Regions from separate parts of the Psychrobacillus sp. FSL K6-1267 genome, predicted to be linked through region 2. Evidence: riboswitches for the same ligand, from Rfam matches in the RefSeq annotation. Region 2 holds a riboswitch; each other region holds the start of a gene.
The links. A riboswitch is a leader RNA that binds a small molecule or an ion and turns the genes downstream of it on or off. The one in region 2 is predicted to bind S-adenosylmethionine.
Positions count from the first base shown of each region.

Region 1: linked by a shared signal. The riboswitch ahead of MHB55_RS02445 (methionine biosynthesis PLP-dependent protein) and the one ahead of metA (homoserine O-acetyltransferase MetA) in region 2 are both predicted to bind S-adenosylmethionine.
Region 3: linked by a shared signal. The riboswitch ahead of metK (methionine adenosyltransferase) and the one ahead of metA (homoserine O-acetyltransferase MetA) in region 2 are both predicted to bind S-adenosylmethionine.
Region 4: linked by a shared signal. The riboswitch ahead of MHB55_RS15180 (methionine ABC transporter ATP-binding protein) and the one ahead of metA (homoserine O-acetyltransferase MetA) in region 2 are both predicted to bind S-adenosylmethionine.

Region 1 covers NZ_JBBOOR010000001.1:499,741-504,068, reverse strand. The annotation lists gene MHB55_RS02455 (ABC transporter permease) at 1-527, opposite strand, end outside; gene MHB55_RS02450 (ABC transporter ATP-binding protein) at 773-2,515, shown strand; SAM riboswitch class I at 2,585-2,689, shown strand; gene MHB55_RS02445 (methionine biosynthesis PLP-dependent protein) at 2,857-3,975, shown strand; gene metC (cystathionine beta-lyase) at 3,984-4,328, shown strand, end outside.
Region 2 covers NZ_JBBOOR010000001.1:1,957,572-1,961,899, reverse strand. The annotation lists gene MHB55_RS09810 (GNAT family N-acetyltransferase) at 81-584, opposite strand; gene MHB55_RS09805 (site-2 protease family protein) at 794-1,240, opposite strand; gene speD (adenosylmethionine decarboxylase) at 1,561-2,376, opposite strand; gene metA (homoserine O-acetyltransferase MetA) at 2,579-3,487, opposite strand; SAM riboswitch class I at 3,687-3,791, opposite strand; gene abc-f (ribosomal protection-like ABC-F family protein) at 3,881-4,328, opposite strand, start outside.
Region 3 covers NZ_JBBOOR010000001.1:2,816,287-2,820,614, forward strand. The annotation lists gene MHB55_RS14295 (alpha/beta hydrolase) at 1-17, opposite strand, end outside; gene MHB55_RS14300 (gamma carbonic anhydrase) at 128-643, shown strand; gene metK (methionine adenosyltransferase) at 892-2,088, opposite strand; SAM riboswitch class I at 2,279-2,395, opposite strand; gene pckA (phosphoenolpyruvate carboxykinase (ATP)) at 2,614-4,200, shown strand.
Region 4 covers NZ_JBBOOR010000001.1:2,941,959-2,946,286, forward strand. The annotation lists gene MHB55_RS15180 (methionine ABC transporter ATP-binding protein) at 1-983, opposite strand, end outside; SAM riboswitch class I at 1,075-1,179, opposite strand; gene MHB55_RS15185 (thioredoxin family protein) at 1,219-1,539, opposite strand; gene MHB55_RS15190 (toprim domain-containing protein) at 1,551-1,901, opposite strand; gene gcvH (glycine cleavage system protein GcvH) at 1,978-2,358, opposite strand; gene MHB55_RS15200 (arsenate reductase family protein) at 2,431-2,793, opposite strand; gene MHB55_RS15205 (acyl-CoA dehydrogenase family protein) at 3,283-4,328, opposite strand, start outside.

The sequences.
Region 1 (4,328 bases), 1.5 Mb from region 2:
ATACTCATGATCAATCTTTCAAAAATAAATTTACTAAACGCATTACTATAAAGACCCAATAAAATATACATCAGTAAGCCAGGAATAAACGAAACAATTAGAAATGCAGTATTCTCTAATAAACCTAAAAAATATGTTGTATAAGTGAGTGGCTTAGTACCATTTAACTCATGTATTTCATTCATTTCATTGTATACAAGCTTTTCTACTCTATCTTCCACGAGTTTATTTATTTCTACTGTCATTTTTTCTTCATTAATTTTTTCATTAAAAAAGGCATGCTTTCGTTCATACTGCTCCTTAAACTCCTCGTATAGCTCCTCTTTTATCCCCCTTGCCACAAGTGAAGACTTTAGATCGCTATTTAAGGAAGAACTAGGATCCTTCTGCTTTTTTAGGTAAAAAAGTAGAAAGGTTATTATATGAACTGGCAAGCCAAGTAAAAATAATAAGATTCTAAAGAAAGAATGATGTTGTAGTCTTCCATAGGTCAAACTTAGTGCGTTGGAAGAAGATTTTCTTCCCATACCAAATACCCCCTCCCTATATTGTATAAATCCGAGTGGTATAGTATAGTATAGATTCGAACTACTATTAAGTCAACGCAAATAATTTGGTTCTATTAAGCGTAGGGTTAAATGCGCCATAATTGTGCGTGTTTAGTCTTCTTTTTTGTAGAAACCGCTCATATTACTTAAAATATACGCTCTCTACTGAAAGAGCATGAATCATAAATAATAAATTGAAGATTTTAATCAGATAGGTGGTTTTCATGGAAACTATTTTAAAAGTAAAAGATTTACAGATTTCTTTTTTAACAAACGACAATGAATTTGAGGCTGTTCGAGGCGTAAGCTTTGAAGTAAGAAAAGGAGAAACACTTGGCATTGTAGGAGAATCAGGTAGTGGAAAAAGTGTCACTGCCCGCTCCATCATGCGCCTGCTGCCTTCTCCCCCCTCCTTCATGAAAAATGGCTCCATTGAATTTTTAGGAGAATCTCTTGAGACAAAAACTGAAAAGGAAATGGAGAGTATTAGAGGAAGAGACATCAGTATGATTTTCCAGGATCCCATGACATCTTTAAACCCTACCATTCGAATTGGCCCACAGATTGCAGAAAGTCTTATCAAGCACCAGCAGCTTTCTAAAAAAAAGGCAAAGAACCAAGCAGTTGAAATCTTGAAGCTAGTAGGCATTAAGAATAGCGAAGAGCGCTACAACCAGTATCCTCACGAATTTTCAGGTGGTATGCGCCAAAGAGTTATGATCGCTATTGCACTTGCCTGCAAGCCAACGCTATTAATAGCAGATGAACCGACAACTGCACTAGACGTTACCATTCAGGCTCAGATTTTGAATTTAATGAAGGATATGCAGCAAAGATTTGGCACCTCCATTATTTTAATCACTCATGATTTGGGTGTAGTTGCAGGTATGTGCGATCGAGTGGCAGTTATGAAAAATGGCGAAATTGTAGAAACCGGGACAACTGAAAAGATATTTGAAAATCCTCAGCATGACTATACAAAAAAATTATTAAATGCACTTCCTCGTTTAGATGAAAGGAAGAAACCCAAGAGACCACCGCTTCGTTCCATTGGTTTAGAAAATGGCAAGCCGTTATTAGAGGTCAAATCTTTAAAGCAGCATTTCCAATTAGGCAAAGGGAATGTGCTGAAGGCCGTGGATGATATCAGCTTCTTCATCAAACCTGGAGAAACCCTTGGACTTGTAGGAGAATCTGGCTCAGGAAAATCAACTACCGGTCGGTCCATTCTTCGGTTACATGAGCCTACGGATGGAGATGTGCTTTATCAGGGAATCGCCATCAACCGTTTGAGTAAAAGTGAATTAAAAACGATGCGACGACATATGCAGATTATCTTTCAGGATCCGTATTCTTCCTTAAATCCTCGTTTAAAGGTGTTAGATATTATCGGCCAGGCATTAGATATTCATCGTTTGAGCAAAAATGCAGAGGAAAGAAAACAACGTGTAGAAGAGTTACTAAAAATGGTAGGGTTGGATTCCTCCCATGCCATGCGTTATCCACATGAGTTTTCAGGTGGACAACGACAACGAATCGGCATTGCCCGAGCACTGGCAGTAGAGCCTGACTTTATCGTCTGTGATGAACCACTATCAGCTTTAGACGTTTCTATACAGGCACAAATTGTAGAACTACTAGAGGATTTACAGCATAGACTAGGTCTAACTTACCTTTTCATCGCACATGATCTATCTATGGTTAAGCATATTAGTGATCGGGTAGCGGTGATGTATGCTGGTAAAATTGTGGAGCTTGCGGAAAGTGAAGAGCTTTATTCTAACCCACAACATCCTTATACAAAATCCCTATTAGCAGCAATCCCTATTCCTGATCCTAAGGTAGAAGCTAAGAAAAAAAGGAAGCTTTTGGAGGAATCAAATGTAGAGGATAGATATCAATTGAAGCAATCTAAGCTTGTGGAAGTTTCCTCCGGTCACTGGGTAGCAATTCCAAATGTGAAATAACTCTTGAATTTATATTCATCCCATGATAAACTTACTTATCGCTAAATTTTGAAAATTATATATTTTTATTTCTTATCAAGAGAGACGGAGGGATTGGCCCTATGATGTCTCAGCAACCAGCCATTATAGGTGTGGTGCTAAATCCAATAGACATTTTTGTCTTGAAGATAAGAAGAATGACTTCAATCTATATTGGGGGTTCTCTTCTTATGAAGAGAGCCCTCTTTTTATTTGGCAAAATGCTTCTATTCTATATTTATCCTGAATTTTTTTATCTTAGAGTCTACTTTGTGATTTATTTTAGAAATGTTGAACCTATTAATAATAAGAGGTGAATAACAATGTCCAAAACTCACATTAATACACAATTAGTTCAATTAGGTAATCATTGTGATCCAAAAACTGGAGCAGTTAATCCTCCTATCTATTTATCCACAGCCTATAAACATCATGGTCTTGGCCAATCTACCGGCTATGACTATACTCGAACTAAAAACCCTACACGAGCTATTTTAGAGGAGGGAATAGCCAAGCTAGAGCAAGGCGATACAGGATTTGCCTGTAGTTCGGGAATGGCAGCCATTCAATTGGTCCTTTCCCTTTTCCGTTCAGGTAATGAATTGATTGCCCCAGAGGACTTATATGGAGGTACTTATCGCCTTTTCAATCAATATTCTGACTCCTATAATATTAGGACTATTTATAGTAAATTTACCTCTTACGTAGAGGTGGAATCTCTTATTACCAAAAATACGAAGGCAATCTTTCTTGAAACACCTACTAATCCGTTAATGCAAGAGATTGATATTCAGCTATACGCGGAGTTAGCTAAGAAGCATGAGTTACTTTTAATTGTGGATAATACCTTCTTAACTCCTTTTTTACAGAGGCCAATAGAACTTGGCGCAGACATTGTCATACATAGTGCTACTAAATATATCGGAGGTCACAATGATGTACTGGCTGGGTTGGTTGTATCAAAAGGCATTAAATTGGGCGAGAAATTACAGGCTAACCATAACGCAGCAGGTGCAGTCCTTTCACCATTTGATTCATGGCTGTTGATACGTGGTTTAAAAACTCTCCATCTAAGAATGAAACAGCATGAAGCAAACGCAAAGAAGTTAGTAAAATTTTTAGAGCAACAGCATTTAATAAAAGATGTTCTCTATGCAGGCAAGGGTGGCATGCTCTCCTTCCGTCTTCAAAGAAGCGAACTGGTAGGTCCTTTTTTAGAAAAGCTAAAGTTAATCATATTTGCTGAAAGTCTTGGTGGTGTGGAAAGCTTCATTACTTACCCTGCCACTCAAACACACGCAGATATACCAGAATCTGAACGGATTGCTCGGGGAGTAGATAATAGTTTATTAAGGTTTTCTGTTGGTATTGAGGAAGCGGAAGATTTAATCAATGACCTAAAGCAAGTATTTGTAGCTTTAGAGAAGGAGGTTATTGTTTAATGGAGTCTATTCATCAACAACTTGAAACTAGTTTAATTACTGCTTCAACTCGAGGTAATTATGAAAGAAGAACCGGTGCTGTGAATGTTCCAATCTATTTATCTTCTACCTTCCATCAGGAAAGTTTGGATAGCTTCGGCCCCTTTGATTATAGTCGGTCTGGTAATCCAACCAGAGAAGCATTAGAAAAAACCATAGCAGAGCTAGAGGGTGGTACGCGAGGATTTGCTTTCGCTTCTGGTCTGGCAGCGATATCAACCTCTTTAATGCTGTTATCTGCCGGAGACCATATAATCATGACGGAGGACGTTTATGGTGGCACCTTTCGCTTTGTGACAGAGGTTTTACCTCGC
Region 2 (4,328 bases):
GCTATAGACCTTGGTAATAATTCAAAAAAACGAGGCACCATTGCCAAATGATGCCTCGTTTCATTCTACGTTAATTTATTTTAAACAAATCTCCAAAAATATAATTCATCTGTTTCTTTATAAATTTTCGCCCCACATTTTTCTAAAACTCTATGCGATGGAATATTGTCTTTATCCGTATCAGCAATAACATACATAACATCGGCCTGATTTAGCAACCAGTTTTTCATGTTATTAATAGTTTCCGTCATATAGCCGTTCCCTTGATATTCTGGAAGAGTATAGTACCCTATTACTACTTCACCATTTTCATTCGGAAGACCTTTTAACATTACTCCACCAACACTACAGTTTTGATCTTTCGAAACGATTAACCAATTGGTATACCAAATATAATTTTCTTCATCACTTAACAGTTTTGAAAGTCTAATTTCCATAGCTTGTTTAAGATCCGAACTAAGAAATCTATTTGATTCATTGATAGATAAACTCTGTTCCATTTTCTTTGGATTATCAATTAGTAATCTTAGATTTTCTGCAGTCAGTGGAATTAATATTAATCTTTCTGTGTCTAATTCAATCATTATTACACTCCTATCATAATTTTGTACGTCATTTTATAGACAAAAACAAATTTAAAAATAGGTATATGTTATTGGCAGCTACTCCCATTAAAATTTATCCAAAATAAAGGTAGCATTACACTTTGCCGTCCAATATTGTATGGTCATTAAAGTTTATCATTCCAGAAATATCCTGTCTATTCCAATATGTTTTTACTATTAACTTCTAACTAATTCTTATATAGTTCTATTAATTGTTTACCGTCCGTAGCACCTATTATTGTATTAAGTGGAATTAGATTGATTAAAACAGTTAGATACGATACAAAAATAAAACTATCCAAATAGTTTCTAAAAACTAGGAATTCATAACCAGTTAATAAGTGAAGTACTATAGCAGAAATAAAGTTAAAGAAAACTCCCCCTAAGTAATAAAATGTTTTTTGGCTTTTACTTAATTTCTCATGGTTTTCTGAAAAAACTCTTCCTCCAAAGAAGTAAACTTTTTTTATGAGAAAATTATTTATCTGTAAAAGTGTATTACCATTCCCTATAGAGAACTCACTTACTTTCGCACCAAATATTTTCAAAAAAAATGCGTGTCCAGCTTCGTGAATGAGTGCAATAATTGGGCTAATAAACAAAGTAATAATTATGAAGTTTATTAAAAAGTCCATCTTTTCATCCCCTTTCTAACATTTACGGAGAAAGGGTTATAATGTTTCGAATATTTCTGAATATTAATTTTCAGCCATATTATTTCATGAAGTAAGAGTCGTCTAAGTAGTTCACTGAACATTAAATGATAAATCAACCTTTTTTATGACTATTGTCTTACAACTGGTTTATTCGGCTATAAAATTTCTTTCCGGTCATAAATTTTTTTATCCGGTCATTAACCTGGTCTATCCGGTCATAAATTTTTCTATCCGGTCATAAAGTCCATTCTTCACACAAATGAAAAGCTCTGAGTGATTTACTCAGAGCTTTTTTCAATTTAATCTGATCGAGTCATGTTTTTTGCGTAAAAGATTTCGTCCATTTCTGTTTTTAGCTTTTTCGTTATCAATATTTTTTCTTCTTCTGAAAGTTCATCTTCGTTGTAGCCAAATAGGTAATTATTCAAGTCAAACTGCTTTAGCTTACATTTAGTATGAAAAATATTTTCCTGATAAACGTTAACATCGATCATATGGTAAAATTCCTGCAAAGCATCTGGGATATAATTTTGAATGGAATTAATATCGTGATCTATGAATAATTTATGGCCTTTCACATCTCTCGTGAACCCTCTCACTCGATAATCCATGACCATCACGTCAGTTTCAAAGGAATGAATCAAATAATTTAGTGCTTTTAATGGAGAAATTTCTCCGCAAGTAGAAATATCTATATCTGCTCTAAAAGTACTGATTCCTTCATCCGGGTGATATTCCGGATAAGTATGAACAGTAATATGGCTTTTATCTAGGTGACCAAGTACAGTTTCTGGTATTGGCCCCGGAGATTGCTTAAATGATTCTATCGGTGTTTGATCGACAGGTCCTTCCGATACTAAAATGGTTACACTTGCACCCTGCGGCTCGTAATCCTGCTGTGCAATATTTAATATATTCGCTTCTATAATTTCGGATACTTTGGTTAGTATATTAGTTAAGCGTTCAGCGTTATATTGCTCATCAATATATTCTATATATTTTTCCCTTTCTTCCTTGGTTCTCGTATAACAGATATCATACATATTAAAGCTTAATGTTTTCGTTAGATTATTAAACCCATGTAACTCGATTCTTTGTTTTGGTGTCAAACTCATAGACTTAACCTCGCTTCCAATAAAGTGTAAATCAATACCATTAAAAATATGTTTCTTTGTATAATACAATGTCTCTTCTCTTTTGTTTTCCCTAATATCTGAATAAATAAAACTAAAAATAAGAAAAACTCCTGTTTATTTAAACAGGAGTTCAATATACAAGACAAATATTACTTTCTTTCTGACTGTTCAATAGAACATTTTATTCCCAATCATAAGGAGTAGCTTGGTATACATAGTAATTTAACCAGTTTGAAAATAACAGGTGCGTATGGGCTTTCCATGTATTCAATGGTTGACTAGAAGGATCATTATTTGGGAAATAGTATTTAGGCATCTCAACCTCTATTCCTTTGTTGAGATCTCTATTATATTCCTCTGCCAAAGTATATGCATCATACTCTAAGTGACCAGTCACCATCACAAATTTGTTGTCATTCGATTTCACAAGAAATACTCCAGCTTCCTCAGAATTGGCAAGGATGGTTAAGTGTTCATTCCTTTCAATTTCTTCCCTTGAAACAGATGTATAACGGGATACTGGGGCATTAAATTTGTCATTAAATCCTCTTACTAGATCCTCCACCTGATTAGTTAAAATGTGTCTAAACACTCCTGAACACTTTTGAGTAAGAGGAAATTTATCAATTCCATAATGATAATAAAGAGCTGCTTGGGCACCCCAGCAAATGTGTAACGTTGAGGTCACATTCAATTTAGACCATTCCATGATTTCCTTCATCTCTCTCCAGTAATCTACCTCTTCGAATGGAAGTTGCTCAATTGGAGCACCAGTAATAATCATGCCATCATACTTTTTTTCCTTAATTTCATCAAATGTCGAATAAAATGTATTTAGATGAGTTTTACTAGCATTTTTAGATTCGTATGTTGCTGTATTCATAAATGTTATATTTACTTGTAATGGTGTATTACCTAAAAGTCTTAATAACTGTAGCTCTGTTTTTTCTTTTTCAGGCATTAGATTGAAAATAACGATGTTGAGTGGACGAATATCTTGTGTATATGCTCTTTCTTGATCCATTACAAAGATTTTCTCTTCTTTTAATAATTTTGTTGCCGGTAATTGTTTTGGAATATTAATAGGCAATTTATTTCCTCCTTATAGAAAAGCACTAGAACTAACGTTTGTACAGTGAAAACATAGGTACAATTACAAAGCAATTCAGATTTTACTTGAACCTTGTGGGTAAACTCTGAGCTAGACAACCAAAAACCAGATACTTTTTTTCAAACAAAAATGCCCCTCTTTCCATGTAAGAAAAGAGGGGCAAAAATTTGCTCTTTAGCTCTTATCTTCCAAGATAATGTCTTGTAGGAGTTAGCACCTTTCTGTATAACAGAGGTTGCTGAAGCTTCAACGGGCCTAATCCCTTCGCTTCTCTTGATAAGAATATTTAATTGTTATAATTATTTGTCAATAAATAATATTAGCATGGTCTCTTATTTATATCAACCCATTTTCAAGAATAGCCTATTAATCTCATAGTTCTAACCACTTCTCCATTAATTGTTCCAACTGCTCTTCTGCGTGTAATTTCTTCAAGCTTAATGACTCATAGATTGACCAGTCTGCCTCTACGTTAATCTGATTTTCTAAGTCACTTATTATCTTCTCTAACTCATTTATTTGGTGTTCTAGTGGAACCTTATTTTCTTGTTTAGTGGTTGGTGATTTTTTTATGGGCAGCTGCTCCTTTATTTCTTTCTCCGAATTTTGTTTAGAGATAAATTCAACCCATTTTTCTCTTGCCCATTCAAACGGTCCTTCATAAGTTGTAAGCTTGCCATTCTCTAGCCAAACAGTTCTTGAAAATAGTTTATTTAAGAAATATCTATCATGGGAAACAGCAATAATTGTTCCACTAAAATCATCGAGTGCTTCTTCTAACACCTCACAAGAATCAATGTCCAGATGGTTAGTTGGTTCA
Region 3 (4,328 bases), 860 kb from region 2:
GACTCCCACTTCCACATGTTCAACATACCTCATTTCTGTAACACTCTCTACGTCCTATTTATTTCTTTCTTTCGATTTGTTTGATAGGATTAATTATACTCTAGAAAAACAAAGGAGCGTGTCTATTTTGATTTATCCATACAAAGATAAGAAACCTTCGATTGATGCATCTGCCTATATTGCTGATTATGTCACAATCACAGGTGATGTTACAATCGGTCCAGAGACTACAATTTGGTTTAATACGGTAATAAGAGGGGACGTTGCCCCTACTATAATAGGAAGCAGAGTTAGTATTCAAGATTTAAGTTGCCTTCATCAAAGCCCAAATAATCCACTCATAATTGAAGATGAGGTAACTGTTGGCCATCAGGTTACATTACATAGCTGTACTATACGTAAAGGCGCATTAATAGGCATGGGGTCCATTATTTTAGATGGTGCAGAAATAGGCGAAGGAGCATTTATTGGAGCTGGTAGTCTTGTCCCTCAAGGGAAAAAAATCCCGCCTAATACTTTAGCATTCGGTAGTCCAGCTAAGATTATACGTGAATTGAATGACGAAGATAAAAAAGATGTCCAACGAATTATTCATGAATATGCTGAAAAAGGACAGTACTATAAATCCATCAAACCCTTATAGAAAGATCGAATTTAAAATAGAATAAATTAGAATTAAGAAACACCTAATTTTAAAATTTTTTTTAAATTTGACTCCGGTTATTTTTATACAATAATCCATTAAGAGTAAATAGATCCATTTATTTGGTCAGCCTATTTACCGTTAAGCTGTATAATTGTTTGAAAAAAACAAAAGGTATTAAGAGGCTAGCCTCTTAATACCTTCTTTCTTTAGGCGAGGCATTCCAATAGAAGGAAGTCTCTGAATTCTTAAATACCCGCTTTTTGCTTTAATTGCTCTGCCTTGTCGGTTTTTTCCCATGGAGCATCGATGTCAGTACGTCCGAAATGTCCGTAAGCTGCCGTTTGCTTGTAAATTGGGCGACGAAGGTCTAGCATTTTAATAATTCCAGCTGGACGAAGGTCAAATAGATCACGGATATATGATACTAAATCCGCCTCTGCTACTTTTCCTGTACCAAATGTATCGATTGCGATAGAAACTGGTTGTGCTACACCGATTGCATACGCTAGTTGTACCTCACAGCGATCTGCAAGACCAGCAGCAACAATATTTTTTGCTACATAACGAGCGGCATAAGCTGCAGAACGGTCTACTTTTGTTGGATCTTTTCCAGAGAAAGCTCCTCCTCCATGGCGAGCATAACCTCCGTATGTATCAACAATAATTTTACGTCCAGTTAGTCCAGCATCACCTTGAGGACCACCAATAACAAAGCGTCCCGTCGGGTTAATAAAGTATTTCGTTTCCTCTGTTATTAAATCAGTAGGTACTACCGGTTTTATAACATGCTCTTTTAAATCTCTTTGGATTTGTTCTAAAGTTATTTCTGGGTGATGTTGTGTAGAAATAACAATCGTATCAATATGAACAGGGTTGTTATTTTCATCATATTCAACTGTTACCTGTGTTTTACCGTCTGGTCGTAAGTAGTCTAAAGTTTCATCCTTGCGAACCTGTGCTAAGCGACGGGCAAGTTTGTGAGCTAGACTGATTGGTAATGGCATAAGCTCTGGAGTTTCATTACATGCGTAACCAAACATTAACCCTTGGTCTCCTGCTCCAATAGCCTCGATATCTGAATCAGTCATCGCACCTTCTCTAGCCTCTAGCGCTTGGTCTACACCCATAGCAATATCAGCGGATTGCTCATCAATCGCAGTTAAAACTGCTGAAGTTTCAGAGTCAAAGCCGTATTTAGCACGTGTATAACCAATTTCTTGGATAGTCGAACGTACAACTTTAGGTATGTCTACATATGTAGAAGTTGTTATTTCTCCTGCAACTAACACTAAACCTGTAGTAACGGTTGTTTCACAAGCAACTCGTGCATTAGGGTCTTCCGTTAAAATTGCATCTAATATAGCATCAGAAATTTGGTCACAAATTTTATCTGGATGCCCTTCTGTTACTGACTCCGATGTAAATAATCGACGTTGTGTCAAAAGATTCCCTCCTATATCCTGCGAGATTTCTCTCAGGAATTGATACGGTACTCATTCCCATGTCAAGCCAATAGTAAACTTGAAGCTGCTTCGGACTTGGCACACAAGGATTTAGGGCGATGTAAAATAAAAAAACCTTTCACTCACGTAATTACATGAGGAAAGGGATTAATATCATAAACACCTTTCACTCTTATCAATCAAGGAATTTCACCTTGTCTCAGGTTGGGCACCTTTGTAATGATTTTTCAATTACAGGTTGCCGGGTTTCACAGGGCCTGACCCCTCCACCAGCTCGGAATAAGAGTATCCGTTCAATTCACCATCATACGTAAAAATTAGTTATAAGTCAACCGATTAAATGTAATTTTTTCTCAAAAACAAAAATTATTCCAATAATGGGCTTCTATTAGTGTAGACTATTTAGTGTAATGTGTTATACTATTTCACATATCAATGAAAAATCCTCTTTATGTTGACTATTTACATGAAGAGATAAAAATTAAAAAAGGATGGTAATACTAAATGAATTCAATCGATACTGTGAGCGAACTGAACGAATTGTTAGCTGGTAACAACATTAGCCTTCAATTATCAGTACCACAATTGGTGGAAAAAGCTACTTCTAGAGGAGAAGCAGTACTAACTTCAACTGGAGCTGTTAAAGCAGAGACAGGCAAATATACAGGACGTTCTCCACAAGACAAGTATATTGTTGATGAACCTATCTCAAAAGACAAAATCGATTGGGGCTCTGTAAACCAACCTATCTCATCTTCTCATTTTGAAGCACTATATACAAAAGTTATGAACTATTTAAAAGAACAAAATGAACTATTTGTATTCAAAGGATTTGCTGGTGCTGATAAGGATTCGCGTCTAAGCATTCAAGTAATAAACGAGTATGCTTGGCATAACCTTTTTGCTCACCAACTATTTATCCGTCCTTCTGAAGAAGAGTTAGTAGCTCATAAAGCAGACTTTACTGTAATCAGCGCACCAAACTTCAAAGCAGATCCTGCTATTGATGGAACAAATTCAGAGACTTTTATCATTGTTTCTATGGAAAAACGTATTGTTTTAATTGGTGGAACAGAATACGCAGGAGAAATGAAAAAATCTATCTTCTCTATTATGAACTATTTATTGCCAGAACAAAATATTTTGCCTATGCACTGCTCTGCTAACGTTGGAGAAAAAGGCGATGTAACGTTATTCTTCGGCCTTTCAGGTACAGGTAAAACTACATTATCTGCTGATGCTGGAAGAAAGCTAATCGGTGATGATGAACATGGTTGGTCAGATAATGGTGTATTTAATATCGAAGGTGGCTGCTATGCAAAATGTATCGACCTAACAAGAGAAAATGAACCACAAATCTTTGACGCTATTAAATTTGGTACTGTTTTAGAAAACGTTGTTGTTGACCATACAACACGAGTTGCAGATTATGCAGATAACTCTTTAACAGAAAATACACGTGCAGCTTACCCAATTCAATATATCGATAATATTGTAGATCCATCTGTAGCGGGTCATCCAAATACAATCATCTTCTTAACTGCAGATGCATTTGGCGTGCTACCTCCTATCAGCAAACTTACTAAAGAGCAAGCAATGTATCACTTCTTAAGTGGGTTTACGTCTAAATTAGCTGGTACAGAACGTGGAGTTACTTCTCCTCAGCCTGCATTCTCAACATGCTTCGGGTCTCCATTCCTTCCATTGCATGCAACAGTTTATGCAGAAATGCTTGGTAAGAAAATTGACGAGCATGGAGCACAAGTATTTCTAGTGAACACTGGCTGGACTGGTGGAGAATATGGCGTAGGAAGTCGTATGAAGCTTTCTTACACTCGTACAATGGTCCGTGCAGCGATTGAAGGGAAATTAAACGAAGTGGAAACAACAAAAGATGCAGTATTCGGTTTAGATATTCCTACAAGCATCGATGGAGTTCCTTCTGAGGTATTAGTTCCTCGTAACGCATGGGCAGACAAAACTGCTTATGATAAAAAAGCTGCTGAGCTTGCTCAATCTTTCCATGAGAACTTCAAAAAGTTTGGTACCGTATCAGAAGAGATATCTTTTAAAGGCGGTCCAACTGCTTAATCTATATACTTTAAATGGCCGTGAAACTTTTCACGGCCGTTTTTTTGTTTATTTGCTTAGTGATAATAATAGCTAAGTCGCTTTATTTGTGCAGACAAGCAATTATTGAAGCAAGGATATATTTCCTT
Region 4 (4,328 bases), 980 kb from region 2:
ATAAATTGTATTGCATCCTCCACGGCTTGGTCATTTCCATCGATTTGAAGAATTAGTGTACCGAAAGCTCCACTCTTCGTATGAGAGATGTTACCTTGCACAATATTAACTTCTAAATCAAACTGTTTGATTAATCTTGAAAGAATTGGCTGCTCTGTGGTTTCACCGACAAAAACGAGCTTGACTAGCTTACCATTTGGATAAAGCTGGACTAGTTTTTGAATCGTTTGCACTGGCTGGTTGGAATCAGAAATTTGAGAGACGAAACGTTTAGTAATAGCCTGTTGTGGCTTTTGGAAAACCTCTAGCACATCTCCCTCTTCTACAACTTGCCCATTTTCCATAACAGCTACTCGGTTACAAATCTTTTGAATAACTTGCATTTCGTGTGTAATCAATACAATTGTTAATCCTAGTTTTTCGTTGATGCTGACTAGTAGGTCTAGTATTGAATCGGTCGTTTCAGGATCAAGAGCAGATGTTGCCTCATCACAAAGCAATACCTCTGGTCCATTAGCTAAAGCCCTAGCAATTCCTACACGCTGCTTTTGCCCACCAGATAATTGTGAAGGATAAGAATCTCCTCTGCCCTCTAGACCAACAAGGTTCAAAAGCTCCTCTACTCTGGCTTTTCTTTTGTCCTTCGGAACTCCAGCAATTTCTAGAGGAAATGCTATATTTTCAGCGACTGTTCTCGACCATAAAAGATTGAAATGCTGGAAGATCATACTTACCTTTTGACGGAAGCCACGGAGCTTCTCCTCATTTATGGAAGTAATCTCTTGCCCATTCACAACTATTTGGCCGACAGAAGGTTTTTCTAAGCCATTCAATAAGCGGATCAATGTACTTTTACCGGCTCCGCTATAACCAATAATCCCAAATATTTCTCCACGCTGTATGTCCAGATTTACATTATCAACAGCAACGATTTCTCCTTGCTTTGTAATAAATCTTTTCGAAACTTCCTTTAAACTAATCATGTAAATCTAGCCACCTTTCCTATTAAAAAACCCCTTCTGCAAAAGAGCAGAAGGGGTGTAGGTTATCAATTTCAAATAACACTCATCCATTCTCTCATTTCTCAAAGCTATAGCTTTGCGTGACTTGGCACCATTTCACTTTCGCGACGGTTGCCGGGCTTCGTAGGGCACTTCCCTCCACCTCTCTCAATAAGAGCGACACTATTAAATTATTTTTTCAACACAACGAATGTTATCATAGGATCTTGTTTTCGTCAATAGTTTTTATTGTTTCCAATAGATAGGGTACGGATTGAAACGCATAAATCTTTTTTTCTACCCTGCCATTTTTAGATATTAATAAGCAAGGTACACTTTCAATTTCTTGTTCTATTGCCAAATCACCAAGAAAGTTAATATTTGCTTGGCCAATTGGATCAGAAACCATCTCTTTAATGACGTTTATCATCTTGCTTGCAATCTGACACGTACCACACATAGGGGTATAAATATAAAATAAGGAAAGTGGAGAGTTATCTTTTATGCTTTCCCATTGCTCTTTAGTCCACTCATTCATTACACATCATCCTAAGGCAAAAATTCTTTTTTCACCTTAATATTAACACGTTTTAATATGGATGCCAAAACCTTCGCCGGGGTATTCGCCACTTCACCATACATAGGATTTGTATAGAGGTGAATTGCCTCAGGATATTCCTTCCTGACAACCGAGCGTATTTGTTCGCCAGATTTGTCGGCATCTAGAAAAGCATAAATCGGCAAGCCATCATAAGGGCTTAAAAGCTCCTCCAATTTTACATCGGATATCGTTCCATTTGTACAAATGATTTCTGGAGATTCATCGAGAAGGGTCAACAATTGTAGTTTATCAGACCTTCCCTCGACGAGAATTATTTTATCACTAAATACATGTGCCATTTAGCTTCTCTCCCAACTTGTTACCTTTCCTTTATTATATGAAAAAAACGCCGATTATTAACCGGCGTTTTCATTATTACTCTGCAATTAATTCTTCATACTTTTCTGGAGACAATAAGCTGTCCACTTCTGATAAATCAGAAGGCTCAACAACGATCATCCAAGCATTTTCATAAGGTGATTCATTAACGAATTCGGGGCTATCTTCTAGCTCAGCATTTACTTCCACTACTTTACCGCTAATTGGTGCATATAGTTCCGAAACTGTTTTTACTGATTCAACGCTACCAAAAGCATCTCCTGCTTTAATTTCATCTCCAACTTGTGGAAGTTCAACAAAAACGATGTCTCCTAGTTCTGATTGCGCAAAATGAGTAATACCGATGCGGACATTTCCATCCTCATTTTTAACCCATTCATGTTCAGCTGAGTACTTAAAATCTTTAGGCACGCTCATAAATAAACCCCTCTCAATTAAATATTCCATCTATTTAATATTCACATATTTCCCTAGTAAATACAAGGTACTTTAAGAGGTTTTCCACATGTCCTCAAACTGCTCTTCCTTGAAACCAAGTGTAAGCTTGTTTCCATCATAAACAAGTGGGCGTTTAATAAGCTTTCCATCCGAAGCAAGCAGCTCCAACTGTTCATCCTCCGACATAGTAGGAAGCTTGTCCTTCAGTTGCAATTCACGGTACTTCACTCCACTAGTATTAAAGAACTTTTTAAGCTCATAGTCTCCGTTAGCTACCATCTCTTTTAAAAGTTCTTTTGATGGTGGCGCATCTACAATATGGTGATTCTCGAATTGTACTTGATTGTCTCTCAACCATTTGCTAGCTTTGTTACAAGTACTACATTTAGGATAACCGTAAAATTTTATAGTCATTTAAATCTCACCTTTTTCTTTTTATCATAATAATATTTTGCTGCTCATGCAAGAGGGATCAAACCAAGTTTTAAATTTCAATATTTTATAGTACATTCTATTAATAAGTAAAACCGCTTCTATATAGTTTCCCTTACTAGAATGCAGCTAACTCATTCTTTTCAATTGACCCTTAGGATCAAGCGCAATTAGAGATAGTATTTTGCTGAACGGTCATATATTTTTCTATCCGGTCATAAATCCTTGCTATGCGGTTATAAATATTTTTATCCGGTCATAAAATTGTGCTATCCGGTCATAAAACTGTGCTATCCGGTCATAAAACTGAACTATCCGGTCATAAACTTAATTCCACTTAAAAAGTTGCTGGATTTCGTTGCTAATTATGCTTTTTTGTTATGATTTCTCCTGAGTGATCAATTACTTATGTAAAAAACTGCCCTCAGGAGTCAATAGGAGACTCTTGAGGGCAGTTTTGTTTTTATATGATTAAACTACGAATTTTTCTGCTTCGATTAGTTTTACTGAAGCCTCACGCTTTTTCTCGATTACGTTGTAAGGTGTGTAGCGAGTTAGTTTACGAAGAGCAGAAAGCATCATGCGTAAGTTGTCGCCATCTACAGAAGCTATTAAAGTTTCTTTCGCTGCTGCTTCGATTTCATTGAATGCTTCTTGGCAGAAGATTTGAGTGTATAGAAGCTTTTGAGCTGCTTTTTCTTCTCCACTGCGTCCGATAGCTTTTTCTGTACGAAGTACTGCTGATTCCATAGCGAAAATGTTGTTTGCAATGTTTGCGATGTGTACCAATACTTCTTGCTCGGCTTCTAGCTTAGTTCCGAAGCGTTGAGCAGCCATACCAGCAGCTAAAATACCAATTTTCTTAGCGTTAGCAACTAGTACCTTCTCTTGAGCTAGAGCTTCATCGCCAACTTCTTCTGGCATCATCATTAATAGCTCTTCTTGTAGTCCTTGTGCCTTTTGAAGAAGTGGCAATTCACCCTTCATTGCTTTTTTCAAGAATGTTCCAGGAACGATTAAACGGTTAATTTCATTTGTCCCTTCGAAAATACGGTTAATTCGAGAGTCACGGTAAATGCGCTCTACTTCATACTCTTGCATGAAGCCGTATCCTCCATGTAATTGAACAGCCTCGTCAGCGATATAGTCTAACACCTCTGAACCAACTACTTTGTTAATAGAGCATTCAATAGCATACTCAGCAATTGCAGCTGCAATTTTGCTTCCGTCTTTTTGATCTTCTTCGCTCATTTGGCTCATACGGTCCTCGAAGTAACCAACTGTACGGTAAATCAAGCTTTCAGTAGCATAAAGCTTAGAAGCCATAGTTGCTAGTTTTTGTTTTGTTAAGTTAAATGAAGAAATAGGTGTCTTAAATTGTTGTCGTTGGTTTGAATAAGAAATTGCTAGCTCTAATGCACGTTTAGAACCACCGATTGTACCTACTCCTAATTTGTAACGTCCGATATTAAGGATGTTGAACGCGATAATATGACCACGGCCTATTTCTCCTAATA